Regions from separate parts of the Shewanella sp. MF05960 genome, predicted to be linked through region 2. Evidence: predicted binding sites of a transcription regulator. Region 2 holds the regulator's gene; each other region holds the start of a gene.
What was found. Region 2 encodes sigma-54, which starts transcription at its own class of promoters, with help from an activator protein. Its sites were predicted from a motif close to GTTGGCACGNNNNTNGNNT; they were not measured.
Positions count from the first base shown of each region.

Region 1: flhA (flagellar biosynthesis protein FlhA) is a predicted target of sigma-54. The motif match lies at 2,399-2,417, and genes of this name have one in related genera.
Region 3: ACROAE_RS10625 (DUF3192 domain-containing protein) is a predicted target of sigma-54. The motif match lies at 2,078-2,096, and genes of this name have one in related genera.
Region 4: ACROAE_RS19515 (flagellar assembly protein FlgT) is a predicted target of sigma-54. The motif match lies at 2,682-2,700, and genes of this name have one in related genera.

Region 1 is NZ_JBOZPS010000017.1:41,158-45,426, reverse strand. It holds gene flhF (flagellar biosynthesis protein FlhF) at 1-201, opposite strand, end outside; gene flhA (flagellar biosynthesis protein FlhA) at 231-2,330, opposite strand; gene flhB (flagellar biosynthesis protein FlhB) at 2,446-3,579, opposite strand; gene fliR (flagellar biosynthetic protein FliR) at 3,589-4,269, opposite strand, start outside.
Region 2 is NZ_JBOZPS010000004.1:195,384-199,652, forward strand. It holds gene lptB (LPS export ABC transporter ATP-binding protein) at 1-520, shown strand, start outside; gene ACROAE_RS05725 (RNA polymerase factor sigma-54) at 929-2,413, shown strand; gene hpf (ribosome hibernation promoting factor) at 2,438-2,725, shown strand; gene ptsN (PTS IIA-like nitrogen regulatory protein PtsN) at 2,728-3,171, shown strand; gene rapZ (RNase adapter RapZ) at 3,168-4,031, shown strand; gene ACROAE_RS05745 (HPr family phosphocarrier protein) at 4,052-4,269, shown strand, end outside.
Region 3 is NZ_JBOZPS010000008.1:227,609-231,877, forward strand. It holds gene ACROAE_RS10610 (Mpo1-like protein) at 1-161, opposite strand, end outside; gene ACROAE_RS10615 (GNAT family N-acetyltransferase) at 271-912, opposite strand; gene ACROAE_RS10620 (DUF2789 domain-containing protein) at 1,376-1,606, shown strand; gene ACROAE_RS10625 (DUF3192 domain-containing protein) at 1,643-2,026, opposite strand; gene ACROAE_RS10630 (hypothetical protein) at 2,186-2,530, shown strand; gene ACROAE_RS10635 (Zn-ribbon-containing protein) at 2,534-3,307, shown strand; gene ACROAE_RS10640 (DEAD/DEAH box helicase) at 3,316-4,269, shown strand, end outside.
Region 4 is NZ_JBOZPS010000029.1:14,035-18,303, reverse strand. It holds gene ACROAE_RS19525 (UDP-N-acetylglucosamine 4,6-dehydratase) at 1-900, opposite strand, end outside; tRNA gene ACROAE_RS19520 (tRNA-Arg) at 1,168-1,243, opposite strand; gene ACROAE_RS19515 (flagellar assembly protein FlgT) at 1,384-2,589, opposite strand; gene ACROAE_RS19510 (FlgO family outer membrane protein) at 2,893-3,603, shown strand; gene ACROAE_RS19505 (LPP20 family lipoprotein) at 3,600-4,049, shown strand.

The DNA of each region.
Region 1 (4,269 bases), on a different contig from region 2:
TTCACTGACATCCATAAAGCTATTCGTTGGCGCTTGCGACGCCATAGCGGCTTTTGGTTCGTCATAATCAACCGCGGCAACAATTTCGATGCCACCAGCCACTTTTTTATTAGACATAATGACAGCGTCAGACCCTAAGGTGTCTTTAACTTGTGCCAATGCTGCACGCATATCTTTGGCAAAAAATCGTTTAATTTTCACGTACGCACCTCTTTAAACTGACGTTATCACTATTGACCTACTGCAGAAACAATTCTGATTTGTTTCTCGTCGGGGATTTCTTGGTAAGAAATCACTCGTAAATTTGGAATAGTGTATTTAACAAATCGTGACAGCGTGGATCTCAGCATACCAGATGTCAATAATATGGCTGGTTGCCCAACCATTTCTTGCTTCTGTGCAGCATCTAAAAGTGACTGCTGCATGCGTTCTGCGAGTCCGGGTTCAATATTTGGCCCTTCTCCACCTGTCGCCTGCATAGACTTATGCAACATCTGTTCCAACTCAGGCGCCAATGTAATGACAGGGATTTCAAGTTCTGGTCCAGAGATCTCCTGGACTATCATCCGTTTTAGGGCGATACGCACTGCGGCTGTCAATACTTCAGTATCATTACTCTTACTACCATACTCTAATAACGTTTGGACGATTGTGCGTAAATCTCGAACCGATACACCCTCATTTAATAAGTTCTGCATGACTTTAACCACAGAGCCTAAAGGCATAACGTCGGGTACAAAACCATCTACTAATTTTGGTGAGTTCTTTGCCAGCATATCCATTAACTGCTGCACTTCTTCGTAGCCTAATAGTTTAGCGGCATTGTTGCTTAACAACTGGCTAATATGGGTTGCGACAACGGTCGCGGTATCTACCACTGTGTAGCCTAATGTTTGTGCATGCTCACGTTGCTCTGGCGAAATCCAAACGGCCTCTAAACCAAATGCAGGATCGCGAGTTTCAATACCGTCGAGCTTGCCATAAACTTGACCTGGGTTAATTGCCAGTTCACAGTCATGTCTCACTTCGGCTTCACCCACCACAACCCCCATCAATGAAATCCGATAAGCATTGGGTGATAAGTCTAGATTGTCACGAATATGCACTGCTGGCACTAAAAATCCTAACTCTTGAGATAATTTCTTACGAACACCCTTAATACGGCCTAATAATTCGCCACCCTGGGATTTATCAACCAATGGAATTAACCGATAGCCGACTTCAAGACCGATGGTGTCAACGTGGCGCACATCATCCCAGCTCAAATCTTTAGGTTCTTTATCTTTGGCTTCCGCAGGGCCTTTAGTCGCGACGACTAACGCGGCTTGCTTTCTTTCAATATTACGTTTGTAAACAAAATAAGCGGCGCCGGCGGTGATAAATGCAAACGTTAAAAATGCCACATGCGGCATGCCGGGTACAATACCCATAATAAACAGTAGACCTGCGGCAATCGCTAAAGACTTATGATTGTCAAACATCTGACTCATCATCATCTGGCCCATATCACCAGATTCATTTTGACGCGTTACCATTAAGGCCGCAGCAATAGACAATAGTAAGCCAGGTATTTGCGCCACTAAACCATCACCAATGGTCAGTAAGGTATAAATTTCTACCGCACTTGAGAAATCGAGATCATGTTGCACTATACCAATAACAAAACCGCCGAGGATGTTGATCACTAGGATCATAATACCGGCAATAGCATCACCTTTTACAAACTTAGATGCACCGTCCATTGCGCCATAAAAGTCAGCTTCACGGGTCACTTCAGCACGGCGAATACGCGCTTGGTCTTGAGTAAGCGTTCCCGCATTTAAATCTGCATCAATGGCCATTTGTTTGCCGGGCATTGCATCGAGGGTAAAGCGAGCACTCACTTCTGCAATACGCCCAGCACCTTTAGTTACTACAGCAAAGTTAATGATAATTAGGATAATGAACACCACCAAACCCACAGCATAATTGCCGCCAATTACCACAGAGCCGAAGGCTTCAATCACCTTACCCGCGGCATCTCCACCGTTATGGCCTTCTAACAATACAATTCGAGTTGAAGCGACGTTTAACGCTAATCGCAACAACGTCGCGACAAGTAACACGGTAGGAAAGGCAGCAAAATCAAGGGGTCTGTCGGTATAAATCGCGACGAGTAACACCACTAACGCTAAGGCTATATTGAAAGAAAACAAGATATCGAGCAAGAATGGCGGGATAGGCAAAATCACCATCCCTAATGCAGCCAAAACTAATACAGGCGTACCGATACCTTTAAAAGTAGATGGTCTTATTTGTTTAAATTGCCCAAAAGCTGCTTTTGCATCCATATTTAGATGAACCCTTTCTGTCAGTCTACTGCGTCAATGGACTGTTAATTGACGCGAATAAACTTAGAAAGCAAGAATTAAGCCAAAAATAGCATTATCTAAAAACACGCTGAGCTTAATATTTTAAATCATCGGGGATAGGCTGTTTGTAAGGAATAGGTTTAGGCTTACGTCCCTTACCTTTTTGATACTGTCTGAGTTGAAACACGTAGGCTAATACTTGAGCTACTGCAGTAAAGAGCCCTTCTGGCACTTGTTGGTCAATCTTGGTGGTATGGTAAATAGCCCTGGCAAGAGGAGGAGCTGACACAATAGCGACGTTATGTTCACGAGCAATTTCTCGTATTTTAAACGCAACATCGTCTACGCCTTTGGCAATTAAAAATGGAGCCGATGAACGGGTCACATCATATTTAACCGCTACTGCATAATGCTCGGGGTTAACCACAATCACATCCGCTTTTGGCACTTCTGTCATCATTCGGCGCTGAGCCAATTCATGCTGCATTTGCCTAATACGCCCTTTGACTTCTGGTTTACCCTCAGAGTCTTTATATTCATCTTTGACTTCTTGCTTGGTCATTTTAAGCTGTTTATTGTGATTCCAAATCTGGAACGGCACATCAATAATGACAATCAGCAACATTGAACTGCATAAAACAATAAACATCCATACCAGCAGATCTAACGCATGGTACACATTACCCGGCAAATGGTCGTTCGATAACATTAAAATATCGTAAAAATAAAACCTTAATAAAAAATATGCCGACAGCGCAACAACAGCAAACTTAGCGATACCTTTAGTTAACTCAACCAACGCTTGAGTACCAAACATGCGTTTAAAGCCATTCATCGGATTAAGCTTACTGCCTTTAGGCATAAATGCTTTGACCGAAAAAGACATTCCACCTAATACGATATTGCCTAAGAAAGACACAAACGCCAACAATACAATAAAACTCAACAGTGGCCAGGCAAGCTCATTACCCACGACGCCCCAAACACGAAACATCGAGTTGGTATCGAATATTTGATCGCGCTCCATGGAGAAAATTTGTTTCATGATGTTGTAAAGACTAATCGCAATAGAAGGTCCAGTCATGGCAAAACCTACTGATGCAGCCAATAACACCGCGGCGGTTCCGAGTTCTTTTGAGCGAGCAACTTGACCCTTTTCACGTGCTTGTTCAAGTCGCTTACTGGTGGGTTCTTCTGTGCGTTCTTGACTGCTGTCATTTTCGGCCATTTTCCCTCCTTAGAACACGATTGCAGCGTCGGTTTGACATTGAAGTTGTAACACATCACACATCAACAGCTGTGCCGCCTGCCAGACTTCATCAAAATGCGCCATGATAGGGCCAAGGGTTAACCATAAAATCAGCAAACCACTGACCATGGTAACGGGGAAACCAATAGAGAAAATGTTTAACTGAGGTGACGCTCTGGTCATCACACCAAAAGAGAGGTTAATCAGTAATAAGGCCACAATCGCCGAGATTGACATGGTTAATGCCGCCCCAAACATATAACTGCCCCATTCAGCTAACGCGCGGTAATTGGCAATTGAAATACCTTGAGTCGATATAGGGATCGTTTCAAAACTGGCCACCAGCATTCTGAACATTAATAAATGGCCATCAACGGCTAAAAATATCAGCGTCGCGAGCAGTAAAAAAAAATTACTCACCACAGGTACTTGCTCACCTGAACCAGGGTCGACCATAGAGGCAAACCCTAAGCTGGTTTGCATACCAATAATTTGCCCTGTTAACACAAATGTCTGCATCACCATTAAAGTAACAAACCCCATCGACACACCAATAAGAATTTGTTGAGCAATCACAAATACTGAGCTAAACGCCACGAGCTCAATGGATTCTACTGGTGGTAATACCGGCGCAACAGCAACGGTAATGGCAACCGATAACATTAAACG
Region 2 (4,269 bases):
TGACCCAATGCATCTTAGAGCCCGTAAAGGGATTGGTTATTTACCACAAGAAGCCAGTATTTTTCGAAAACTCACCGTGCACGACAATATCATGGCGGTGTTACAAACCCGCAAAGAACTCAGTAATGACGAACGTATTGAACAGCTCCAGCATTTACTGGAAGAGTTTCACATTACTCACATTCGCGACAGCCAAGGCATGTCATTGTCTGGCGGTGAACGCCGTCGAGTCGAAATTGCCCGAGCACTCGCTGCTAACCCTAAATTCATTTTGCTTGATGAACCTTTTGCGGGGGTTGATCCGATTTCGGTTATCGACATTAAAAAAATTATCCAGCAGCTAAAAAGTCGTGGATTAGGTGTACTGATCACTGACCATAATGTTCGCGAAACACTCGATGTATGTGAAAGAGCTTACATCGTAAGCCAAGGTAATTTAATTGCCGAAGGAACACCTGAAGAGATCTTGAGCAATCAACAAGTTCGAGCTGTGTACTTAGGTGAACAATTCAAGCTATAGTTAAGTTATATACCCAAACAACCTGAAGATACTCGATTTCAGCAAGAATTTACACGCGTTTAGGCAAGGCATTGATTGCGGTTAATGGTCGTTCCCTTTCCAAAATCAATAACACAGCATGAACGCGTGTAAAACTTGCCCCTTGGGAGTTTCACCGTGTTCCCACTACGTTGTTGCGTTAATTTATAAGGTGCCTACATTACCGCATTAACGCGCCTAGTATTGAAAACACGGTGAAGCTCTGAAACACGTATCTTCAAGTTGATTGGGTATACGCCTTTTAGCCTATCTAATTCATTCCATTGAACGATACCTAAATTGCGTGAAATGTCATTGACGTACGTGACACCCCATTACAGTTTTTCGAGATTGTTATTTTTATGGAAATCATCTAGGGATAAGCGGTAAATGAAAGCGTCACTCCAACTTAAAATGGGTCAGCATCTCACTATGACCCCTCAATTGCAGCAAGCCATCCGCTTGCTGCAATTATCTTCATTGGAGCTACAGCAAGAAATCCAACAGGCGCTGGACTCAAATCCATTGCTTGAAATAGAAGATGAATTTTCTCAAGCTAAAGATCCCTTAAAAGAAAGTCGCGATCAATCAGACACAGACTTCAGTGACAACAGTAATGTGAGTGTCGAAAAAGATACTTCAACCATCGACACCACAGAATCCATCAGTAAAGAAACTATGGACGACATGCCCATGGACACGACCTGGGATGAAGTCTATACCGCCTCACCGATGTCAGGGTCTGGTAGTGCCAGCATGCGTGACGATGATATGCCTTTTCAAGGGGAAACCACCGAAGGCTTATATGAACATTTAGAGTGGCAAAAAAACTTAACGCCATTTTCAGACACCGACCTTGCCATCGCAACAGCCATCATTGACGCAATAGATGAACGCGGCTATCTAACCCAAAGCACTGAAGAAATACTAGAAGCTATGGGCGATGAAAATGTTGAGCTTGATGAGGTTCAAGCGGTGTTAAAGCGAATTCAACATTTTGACCCCGTAGGTGTTGCTGCACGTGACCTTAGTGAATGTCTACTCATTCAACTGTCACAATATGCAGACTCAACTCCGCACATTGAAAATGCGCGAATGCTCATCAAAGATTATTTGGATTTAATCGCTGGGCGTGACTTTAGATTATTAATGCGTAAAACGCGTTTAAAAGAAGATGAGTTACGTGATGCCATTACCTTAATTCAATCTCTTAATCCGCGTCCTGGCTTATTGATCACTGCCGTCGATGACGAATACGTGATCCCTGATGTCACAGTATTTAAAAAGAATGGCCGTTGGGTTGTTGAACTCAATCCAGATAACATGCCTAAAATCGGTGTTAATCAGCAATATGCAGCAATGGCTCGCAGCAGTAAAAACCCATCTGATACTCAGTTTATACGAGGTCATTTGCAAGAAGCTAAATGGTTTATCAAAAGCATTGAAAGCCGTAACGATACCTTGTTAAAAGTAGCCAATTGCATTGTGCAATTCCAACAAGGTTTTTTCGAATATGGCGAAGAAGCCATGAAACCTATGGTATTAAATGACATTGCTGAAGCCGTAGAAATGCATGAATCGACCATTTCGCGCGTGACCACTCAAAAATACATGCACACCCCACGAGGGTTGTTTGAATTAAAATACTTTTTCTCTAGTCATGTCAGCACTGATGATGGCGGAGAGTGCTCATCGACAGCAATCCGTGCATTTATTAAAAAGTTGGTTGCTGCAGAAAACCAGAAAAAGCCGCTTAGCGACAGCAAAATGGCTCAACTACTGGCCGAACAGGGCATAAACGTTGCTCGTCGTACGATTGCAAAATACCGTGAGGCAATGATGATACCGCCCTCAAACCAACGTAAGAGTTTATAAATCACTCAACAATGGAGAAGTGTAATGCAGATCAATTTATCAGGGCATCATGTTGAAATAACCGAATCTTTACGTGAATACGTTCAGGAAAAGTTTTCAAAGCTTGAACGGCACTTCGATCAGATCAATAATGTTCACGTTGTACTCAACGTAGAAAAATTACAACAAAAAGCAGAAGCTAAAGTCAGCCTAAAGGGCGGAGAAATTTTTGCAATGTCAGAACATACAGACATGTATGCAGCAATAGACGCCCTGATAGATAAGCTCGATCGTCAGGTAATTAAACACAAAGAGAAGTATACAAAACACTAACGATGGAACTTTGTACCATCCTGCAGCCGGAATGCACCACCTGTGCCACACCGGGCAGTAAGAAAAAGGTACTGGAACTTATCAGCGATTTAGTCGCTGCCCAGTACCCGACCCTGTCTTCGCAAGAGGTGTTTGAAAGCCTTATCGCAAGAGAAAAAATGGGTAGCACAGGTATAGGTAATGGTATTGCAATACCTCATGGCCGATTAACGACAATCGATCACCCTATTGCGATCTTTGTAAAATGCGAAGAACCCATTTCGTTCGATGCCATCGATAAACAACCTGTCGATATCTTATTTGCATTATTAGTTCCTGCAGATCAGTGCCAACAACACTTAAGCACCTTATCTTCGATGGCCCAAAAACTCAGCGACAAACAAGTACTAAAACAGCTGCGTAAAATCCACGATTCAACAGAACTCTATCAGGTAATTACGGCATGAAACTTGTTATCGTATCAGGACGGTCAGGCTCAGGTAAATCAGTAGCATTAAGAGTACTAGAAGACCTAGGCTATTACTGTGTTGATAACCTGCCATTGCCGCTAATTGGCACCTTATTGGCTCAGTTAAAAGGCAATAATGACCTAGTAGCGATTAGTGTTGATGTGCGCAATATTGCCGAACAAGGCAAAGTGCTTCAAGAACAACTTGAAATACTGCAACCTGATACCGAAATTACCAGTTTTTTCTTAAACTCTAGCGACAAAGTTTTACTTAAACGCTACAGCGAAACACGCAGATTACACCCACTATCTAAAAACCATATTTCATTACAAGAAGCGATTAAATTAGAAGGCCGCTTACTCGAACCTATCGCCAAAATGGTTGATCACTATGTCGATACATCGGCACTCAATATTTACGAGCTAAGCGATCAAGTAAGACAAATATTGCTTGGCAGTGTTGATAAAGAGTTAGTGATTAATTTTGAATCGTTTGGCTTTAAACACGGTATGCCGACCGAAGCAGACTTTATGTTCGACGTGCGCTTTTTACCTAACCCGCACTGGGAAATAGAATTAAGACCATTAACAGGTCTTGATGAGCCTGTGCAAGAGTTTCTTGGCCGTCAGCCTCTGGTGAATAAGTTTATTTGGCAAATCGAAAATCTATTCGAAACCTGGATGCCACATTTAGAGCGTAATAATCGCAGTTATTTAACCATCGCCATCGGCTGTACAGGCGGACAACATCGCTCAGTTTATATCACAGACCAACTCGCTAAGCGATTTAGACAAGGCAGTAAACACACAGTCAACGCCCGCCACAGAGAGCTAAATATCAGTGAAGATCAGCTTTAGTCCTATGTGGAGTGCTAGCCATGCTTGAGCGCCAAGTCACCATCTCAAATAAATTAGGTTTACATGCACGAGCAGCCACAAAACTAGCGATACTGGCTGCTGACTTTGATGCTGAAATCACCCTAATTCAAGCAGACAAACAAGCCAGTGCCGCTAGCGTGTTAGGACTGCTCATGTTGGAAAGTGGCATCGGAAAAATGATCACTGTCACAGCAACAGGTCCAGACGCAGCAGTGGC
Region 3 (4,269 bases), on a different contig from region 2:
AGCAGTAATTGCCACCAATGTTGATTTATCAGTGTATTTATAATAATCACAACAATAATACTGCTGCCGATGTAATGTAACCTGCGGCATACAGGGTCTTGATGTTGCGACAGGTAAAATGGATAAAACTCTGCAAAAGAACTGTAACGTTTGGTCTGCATGACCTACTCCATAATGTGTTAGTGTTAGTGTTAGTGTTGGCACGGCAAAAAACATAAGATTTGATGAACACTTAACTTAATGAAGTTACGCACTCATGTCATCCTAAGGTTAAGTCGATCCGTCTAGTTTGTTATAAAATAAAATCTCGCCATCAACCTTGCCAATATTGACCTCAGCAATACTGCTAAACCCTTGCTGGACAAACACATCATGATGTTTAGGATGAGTAACAAAGACACCAATACCATCAAGCTTAGGCTGTTCATCACACCAACTTAATACCGCTTGAATTAACCTTGCACCATAGCCTTTATTTTGCTCATTGGGCGCTAGGGCAATAAATTGTAAGATGCCACATTTGTCAGAAGGCAAATGTTCCAAAATACAGTTCTCTTTTTCCATTAGGCCCTGGGTTGATTTCCAACCGGTTCCTAACACCATTTTTAAACGCCAATGCCAATATCGCGCTTCACCTAATGGCACTTGTTGGGTAATGACGCAGGCGACACCAATGAGCCGTTCATCATCAAATAAGCCAATTAAGGGTTGTTCTTGTTGCCACAGCTCATTGAGTTCTTCACGAATAGCTGCACGCAGTTTTTGTTCATATTGCGCTTGATCTTGCTGCCCCAAAACATCAATAAAATAGGGGTCGTCATGGTATGCGTTATACAAAATTGACGCCGCCACACGTAAGTCTTCAGCTGTTAAATACACTGCACGTAGGGTTTCCAAGGTAGGGTTATCCATTATTGTTATTCCTTGTTTGATGACTCATTTGCTTAACTTGTTCAGTTAACAAGTGAATAACTTAGCAAGTTAACAAGATTGAAACAATCAACAAATACGGTTTACCTTTATATCCAAACAACCTGAAGGTGTTCGATTTCAGCAAGAATTGACACGCGTTTAGGCAAGGCATTGATTGTGGGTAATGGTCATTCCCTTTCCAAAATCAATAACGCAGCATAAACGCGTGTAAAACTTGCCCTTTGGGAGCTTCACCGTGTTCCCCTGATTATTGAATCAAGAGCGTTGTTGCGCTAATTTATAAGGTGCCTAGTATTGAAAACACAGTGAAGCTCTGAAACACGTATCTTCAAGTTGATTGGGTTTATAATCAATAAATAGCTTTATTGATTAGTTCTTTGCAATTTGGGTATCGAAGATTAATACTGGAAATTCTAACGGGTCATATAAAGGAGTTGTCTCAATGGATACGACAGAAAATGATTTAAGCCACTTATTCCAGCAGCTCGGATTAGCGCACTCACAGCAAGATATTAATGAGTTTGTTAGCCGAAACAAATTAGCCGCACACACCCTGTTGATTGACGCCCAATGTTGGAATCAAAGTCAACGGGCATTTATAAAAGAAGCTTTAATGGAAGACGCCCAATGGTCTGAAGTTATCGACCAATTGGACGTAATGATGAGAGGTTAACCGAACTCTTACAATAACAGACCGATTCAAACCAGCTTAAATTTGCCCTAAAGCAGTGTCACCCCAGCCAACTAAGGTATTGTCTCTAAAGACTATTGGGGTGCACTCATCTTTAGTGGTTTTACCGTCACCTTTAGCCCATTGAGTGCGATAAAATAAGACTTTTATTGCCTGGTCTGTATTGGCTGAATTGTTTTTTGAATATGCTTCACTAAAATCGGCAGTGCCCATTAATGTCACCACTTGCTCGCTGGTCATGCCGAGTGCAAGGTTAGCCAATAAAGCACGATTTTTATCTTGTTGTTTTTCCCAATACTCGTGGCTTTTACCTGATTCATGATCGCCTACGCTAATCACACAGCCGCTTAATCCTACTGACATTAGCGCTACGACACTTGCCGCAATAAGTTTTGATTTCATGTTGCATCCTTTTTGTTAAAATATAACCCGCATTGTTATTACAGATCCTTGTAGCTAAAATCATGCCAAAACTTAATGCACTGATTTAAAATAATTTTTAATGCAATAAAAAATAAATTAGTGAATATTGCTACATATAATGAAGGAATTTAACCAACAATGAGTCCAATTGAACAAGTGCTTGCTGCTGCAAAAGCGATAGCAAACAATGGCCATACTCCAAGTTTAGCGTTAATCAAAAGTCGTTTAGGCAATCGCTTTGCAATGCCGATATTGATCCAAGGCTTACAACAATTTAAAGCATTGCCGAAATCAGAATGGCAAAACTTACCTGAATTAGCCGATATCCCGGCACAAGATCAATCCTCTACCGTACCAGCAGACCCTATCGCTAAGCTGCAATTACAAATAGACGCCATGCAACAGCATATCGATTTACTCACTAACAGAGTCTGCGAATTAGAACAACAAGTCTTAACCATCACCGAAAAGAAGGCACCGTAATCCATGTTTGTTACAGAACTTCGCTTTGAATGCTTTGCCGACACCACTATTGATGCAGCAGAAAAAGCCATTAATGGATTATTAGAAGCCCTTCGCGCCAATGGTCAAATTTTAGGACGCGAGTTTGCAGTGGCTTTTAACGATGGTGAATTTAGAGTTCGCTTGTTGTTACCTGAAAAAACCAGCTTATCGAATCGTTATAATAGCCCTTGGGTAAAAGTGACGTTAGCGGGGTTAACTGCAGCAAAATTATTGGCGCCAAGAGAAAAATTGATAGGCCAAGACATTAACTCAGAAGTCAGCAACACTGACGCACCTTCATGGCAACTGTTGTATACCAGTTATGTTCACATGTGCTCGCCACTGCGCAATGGTGACAACTTATTACCTATCCCGCTTTATCAATTGCCTGCAACGTTTAATGGTGATCATAAGCGCATCATAAAATGGCAAACAGAATGGCAAGCCTGCGATGAACTGCAAATGGCTGCAGCCACCAAAGCAGAATTCGCGGCATTAGATGAAATCACTCGGGCAGACAGTGACCTATTTAGACGTGGTTGGGATTTACGTGGGCGGATAGAATACCTAACTAAGATACCCACTTACTATTATTTATATCGCGTGGGCGGCGAATCATTACAAGCAGAATTAACCCGCCCTTGCCCGCGCTGCGGCTCACATGAATGGAAGCTCGAACAACCGTTATTAGACATGTTTCACTTTAGGTGCGAGCTTTGCCGTATTGTGTCTAACTTATCTTGGGATCATCAATAAATGGAATTGTGCCATTGAGTTATCAGCAGATTATTTCCTACTACAAAGATTGTTATAAAGAAGATAGCGCCTCTATCAATCTTTGGAATGTGAACAAGTTTAAACAAGAAGATCGTTTCATTCTTGAAGGGCAAGATGAATTAGGCACGGGTTTTTTACCTCGCTTACCCATTCCGCAAGAATTTGCCGAGCCCATGCTTAAACGAGTCGCAATGTATCAAAGGGAAAGAATACTGCTGTATGCACGATTCTTATTTGTCGGTAAAGTGACGATTAAAGGTGAGCTCAAAACAGTTGTATCACCACTGCTGTTTAACGAAGCCACCATTGAGCAAGAAAATAATAACTTCTATTTTTCGGCCCAAACTGAAGACACTGAAATCAATGAAGCCCTGCTGCAACAATTGCTGCCAGAAGACAATGCGCTTTCAGAAGATCTCATCAATGAAGACATACATTCACCGTCTTTTTGGACTTCATACTTTAGCCGTAATCACATTGATATCCATTCACTTGAATTACTGAATTATCCAAAACTTGCCAAACACCAAGACATTAAAAAAGCGTTAACCCAAAAAGTACCCCACCTACTGCCTATTTCGATGCTACTTTTTGTGGAACGGTCATCGAGCAGTCGCGGCGTACTTCACGAATTAGAAAGTATCATTAGCACTAATGAACAATCAGCACCCATTTGTAAGCTGTTTAACCATACGTTTGCAAATCAGGCTGTAAAGCTCAGAGAACCCACGCTAAAATATGATTTTTTACCCGGATTATTATCTACGCCACAAAAGAAAGTGATTCATATCGCTGCCAATGCCGATTTAGGCTGCGTATCGGGGCCGCCAGGAACGGGTAAAAGCTACACCATAGCGGCAGTTGCTGCCGAACATATGGCACGCGGAGAGTCGGTGCTTATTGTGGCCAATAATGATGTCGCCCTTGATGTGATTGCTGAT
Region 4 (4,269 bases), on a different contig from region 2:
CGGTAAAGAATGAACTAGCTCTCTAGCCTCGGTTTCACCTTTGCAAAGATAAGGTTCATAACCTAACTGGGCCAAATATTTAACGGCAATATCTGCAAAAGAAACCAGCGGTAAAGACTGAGTTTGTTTAGGGAAAAAAATGTCACGGTTATCACCTAACAAACAAGACATTAAACATAACTCACCCGACTCTTGTGGCGTAACAAAGTAACGCTTCACATCATTAGGTGCCACAATCGGCTGTTGTTTCAAAATACGTTGATTGAAACTGTGTAAAAGGGAACCATCTGAGAATGCGACATTAGCAAACCGCGCAGTTGAAATGCTTAACTGATGACTGCGGCGCATCAAAAACATCTCCATAATTCTTTTCGATGATCCCATCATATTAACAGGGTTTGTGGCTTTATCAGTTGAAACACAAAAGTATTTTTTGACACCCGAGTTGATAGATTGCAGGATAGTTTTGTCGGTATTAAACACATTTACATCTATCATTCGCATCAAGGTAAAAGGATCTTTCTCGCTACGTACATGCTTTAAGGCTGATAAGTTCAGCACATAATCATACTGACCATCAGTCTTGATAAACGCATTATACTCAATAGAACCAATATCAAGCGCGAAGCTTTGAAAATCACCTGTAATATAGCCAAAAGCACTTCGAATATCCCGAACAAGTTCAACTAAATTGTTTTCACTAATGTCAACAACATGCAGTTTAATTGGCTGTCTTTTAAAGATTTCTTTTGTCACAGCTTGACCAATGGTACCAGCTGCGCCTAAAACCAAAAAACGTGAGTTGGCAACTATCGTATTTAGCTCGGAAGCTAATCTCGAAACATCACTATAGAGTAAAGGAAACTCCCTTCCAATTAACGATAAATCAAACAATTGCATTCGTTGAATTCCTTCTTTAAATCAATAGCAGATACATTGCTATACATTCACTGTCAAAAAATTATCACAATTGAAATACAGCAATAATTATTCCAAGAAATTAATAGATGGACATAAAGCTACTATAAGAGACTAGAAAGCAATTTACTACTTGATTGTAAAGTAAATAAATCGCTTATCAGTGAGTATAAACCAGATAACTAATGAGGCAGGGAAGTCGACTAAAAAAAATGAAAGCTTAAGCTTGAAAATGAGAAAGGAAATATATGGTCTCCCCACAGGGACTCGAACCCCGATCGGCCGCTTAGGAGGCGGCTGCTCTATCCTGTTGAGCTATAGAGAGACCCTGTGATTATACTGAGTTTATAATTGATTTAAACCCTTTAAATTTAACTGCTTATTTCTTAACCTGGTTTATTAGCCTAGTTTCTTAGCTTGAACTCTTAACCTTACTCTTAACCTTATGCATGACGGTCATGATGATCAGTTTTTAATCGCGATATCATTTACTTGGATATTGTCTGCTGCATCGATGCCGTCAAATATGGCTGTGGCGCTGTCTTCACTGACTTGCTCGATTACCACACTCGCTCGGCTTTTGCTGGCGATGGGGCGCATGGTGTTTAAGCGATCTGGGATATTTTTTTGCAATACTATCTGAAACTTATCACCCATTTTTACGCCATTTTTGCGGCCTAAATTGATGATAACTCTATCGCCTTGTCTGGCAACAATTTGGCCTAATAGTGGCCTGCAATTTAACTGGTTATCTAACGTCAGTATGCTTTGTTGAAAGATTTCAATAATAGACTGGCCGTAGGATGAGCGCCAAAAACGTTGATTAGCCGGTGACACCACTTCTTGTTTTTCAAATTCCCAGGGTGCCGATGTGGCAAAAGTTTCTGTCCACACCACTTCGCCGCTAATACCATGATAAAGAGTGAGTTTTATCATGAATTGTCTTAGTGGGTATTCTTCACTGAAACCTAAAAAACCACTTTCGGCAGGCTCAGTTGAAATATCAATAATATCGGGTTGTAGTATGTACTGACTTTCGGTGATTTCGCCTAACCATGTCGGGATGCGGTAACCTCTAAAATTAACCAATTGGTTAGTATTATCAATTTTTTCATTGGCGTGTACACGAGCAAAACTATAACGAGACTGAGCATTGATCATCTTGCCGAGTTTTTCGGTTATCTGTTGTTCAAAATTGGCCAGTTGCCCGTATCGAAGCTGAGCGCGATCTTGAAGATAAGATTGCGGCAACATAATCGCGGCTTTTAATGATTGGCTTTTGCATTGGGCGTTAGGTTCTGGTTCGGTGAGTTCTAATTGCAAAACCACTGTGATGGTATTTTGGCTGATCATTTCGCTCATCAACTCAACATTATTAGCCGACCCCATACGCTGAATTTGAAACGTATCCTGGGTTAATCGCCCCTGATCGATTGATTGCTCACTGGAAAAATTAACCCCCGCTTTTAAGCTCGCATAATTTAATGCCTGACTGATGGCATCTTCGCGGGCTTTATCGATATCGCCATTGACAATTTTAGCTCTGCCGGTGACCTCGACTTGTTCTGCAAATGCCGTGTTAACCTGAAAAAAGCTCCACAGTAACATCAGTGCAAGCGCGAATGCTTTATGGCTGGTTGCTTGTTTAATAAGGCTTGTTTGCGTCGGCATACGATGTCCTAATGTCAAAAAATCGTCAGTTTTGCCTATTAAGGCACATAAAATATTACGACTAACGCGATAGTGTTTAATTAGTATAAATTAAGCAAAAATCGCGCCACTAACATATTTATGTGCATTTAAGCCTTTAAGGATTAAATCTAGTAAAGCTTTTACGCTATTTGCCGATACAGATTTAGCGTTCATTGACGGCTATGTCGCAGTCAATAATGGCTTAAGCATCAATCTTGCACGTTTTGATTGAGTGCCATTAATGCAACATATCGCGTCGGCGACATTTTTAAAGGAATCATCATGATTAACAGGCTTATCACCCCAGTTGCTGTACTTGCGTTGTTGTCTGTCGCAGCGTGTAGCCAAACGCCTAACCCGGCGAATAATTTAGCGTTTAATAATGATGGCAAATACGTCAAAGTTAAAGATGAATATAACGTTTCTCATAAGCAATTAGCGTACGACATTCAAGATGCCGGCTTGGCGCCAAAAGGCCAGATTAATGTATGGGCCGAAAAGTTAGTCAATGAATTGGTTGTGCAAAATGATGCACTTCGCCCTGATCAGCCGTTATTAATCACTACGCCTGTTTTAGCTAATAATTTAAATGCCACCAATGAGCTGGCCTTACAATTACAACAAGGTTTGTTAGCCGCGTTTCATGCGCACGAATTTAATTTAGTGGATATGAATGTCGCCACCAGCTTGCGTGCTACGGAGCAAGGCGAATTTATGTTAAGCCGTGATTGGCAATTATTGCCATCCGGTTTACCTGTGGCACACGTGTTAGTGTCAACCATGACCATGACCCCTGAGGGCATTGTGTTTAATGGCCGCGTTGTAAACGTCACCAACAACCGCGTTTTATCGGCAGTGCAATCTTTTGTCGCTGCGTCAAGTTTGTCTGGTTATTTACAAGAGTCTGAATTAATCGAATCTCGTAATGGTTTGCTGTACCGTCATGAGAAAAAAGGCGATAGCCGTTATACCGTATTGGGAGATAAGCTATGAAGTCACTGATGTTCGTTATGATTTTGGTGCTACTCGGCGGCTGCGTCAATAAAGATAAATATGTGCAGTGGGAAACTGAAGCGCCCTCTTCATTCCCTACGTTAACAGCGGTAGGTTATGCACCGCTAGCGACGCAACCTAGCCCTGAAGCGTCTCACCGTATTTTAATGGCAATGCAAGCGTCGAAAATTGCCGCCTACCGTGAACTCGCTGAACAAGTTTATGGTCAAAAGATTTCAGCTAACAGCGATGTCAGTGAGTGGTTATTAACTGACGACAATATTAAGTCCAGCGTCAGTGGCATTATTCGCGGCGCGAAAGTGGTTAAGACCTACCCTTCTAGTGAGTTTTATGTCACTGAGTTAGCCTTAGACTTTAAGCAAGTATGGCAATTGTACGAACAACAGAATCGCCCTAAACGTGTTAAAAAAGTCACTTATTTTTAAATATGCTCCTCTAAAGTCAAAAGCATTACATCCACAGGGTGAGATCGCGAACGTTTTATGAACAAATCGAAGGTATTTATCAAACTACATTTATTCGGAATGTTATCACTTCATGAATGATTGGAAGTGATTCTACATTGAAATCAATTATTGTGAGCGAAAAACGTACACCCATGTGGTTACCCTGATTACATCCAGTGTACACAACAGACTTGATAAT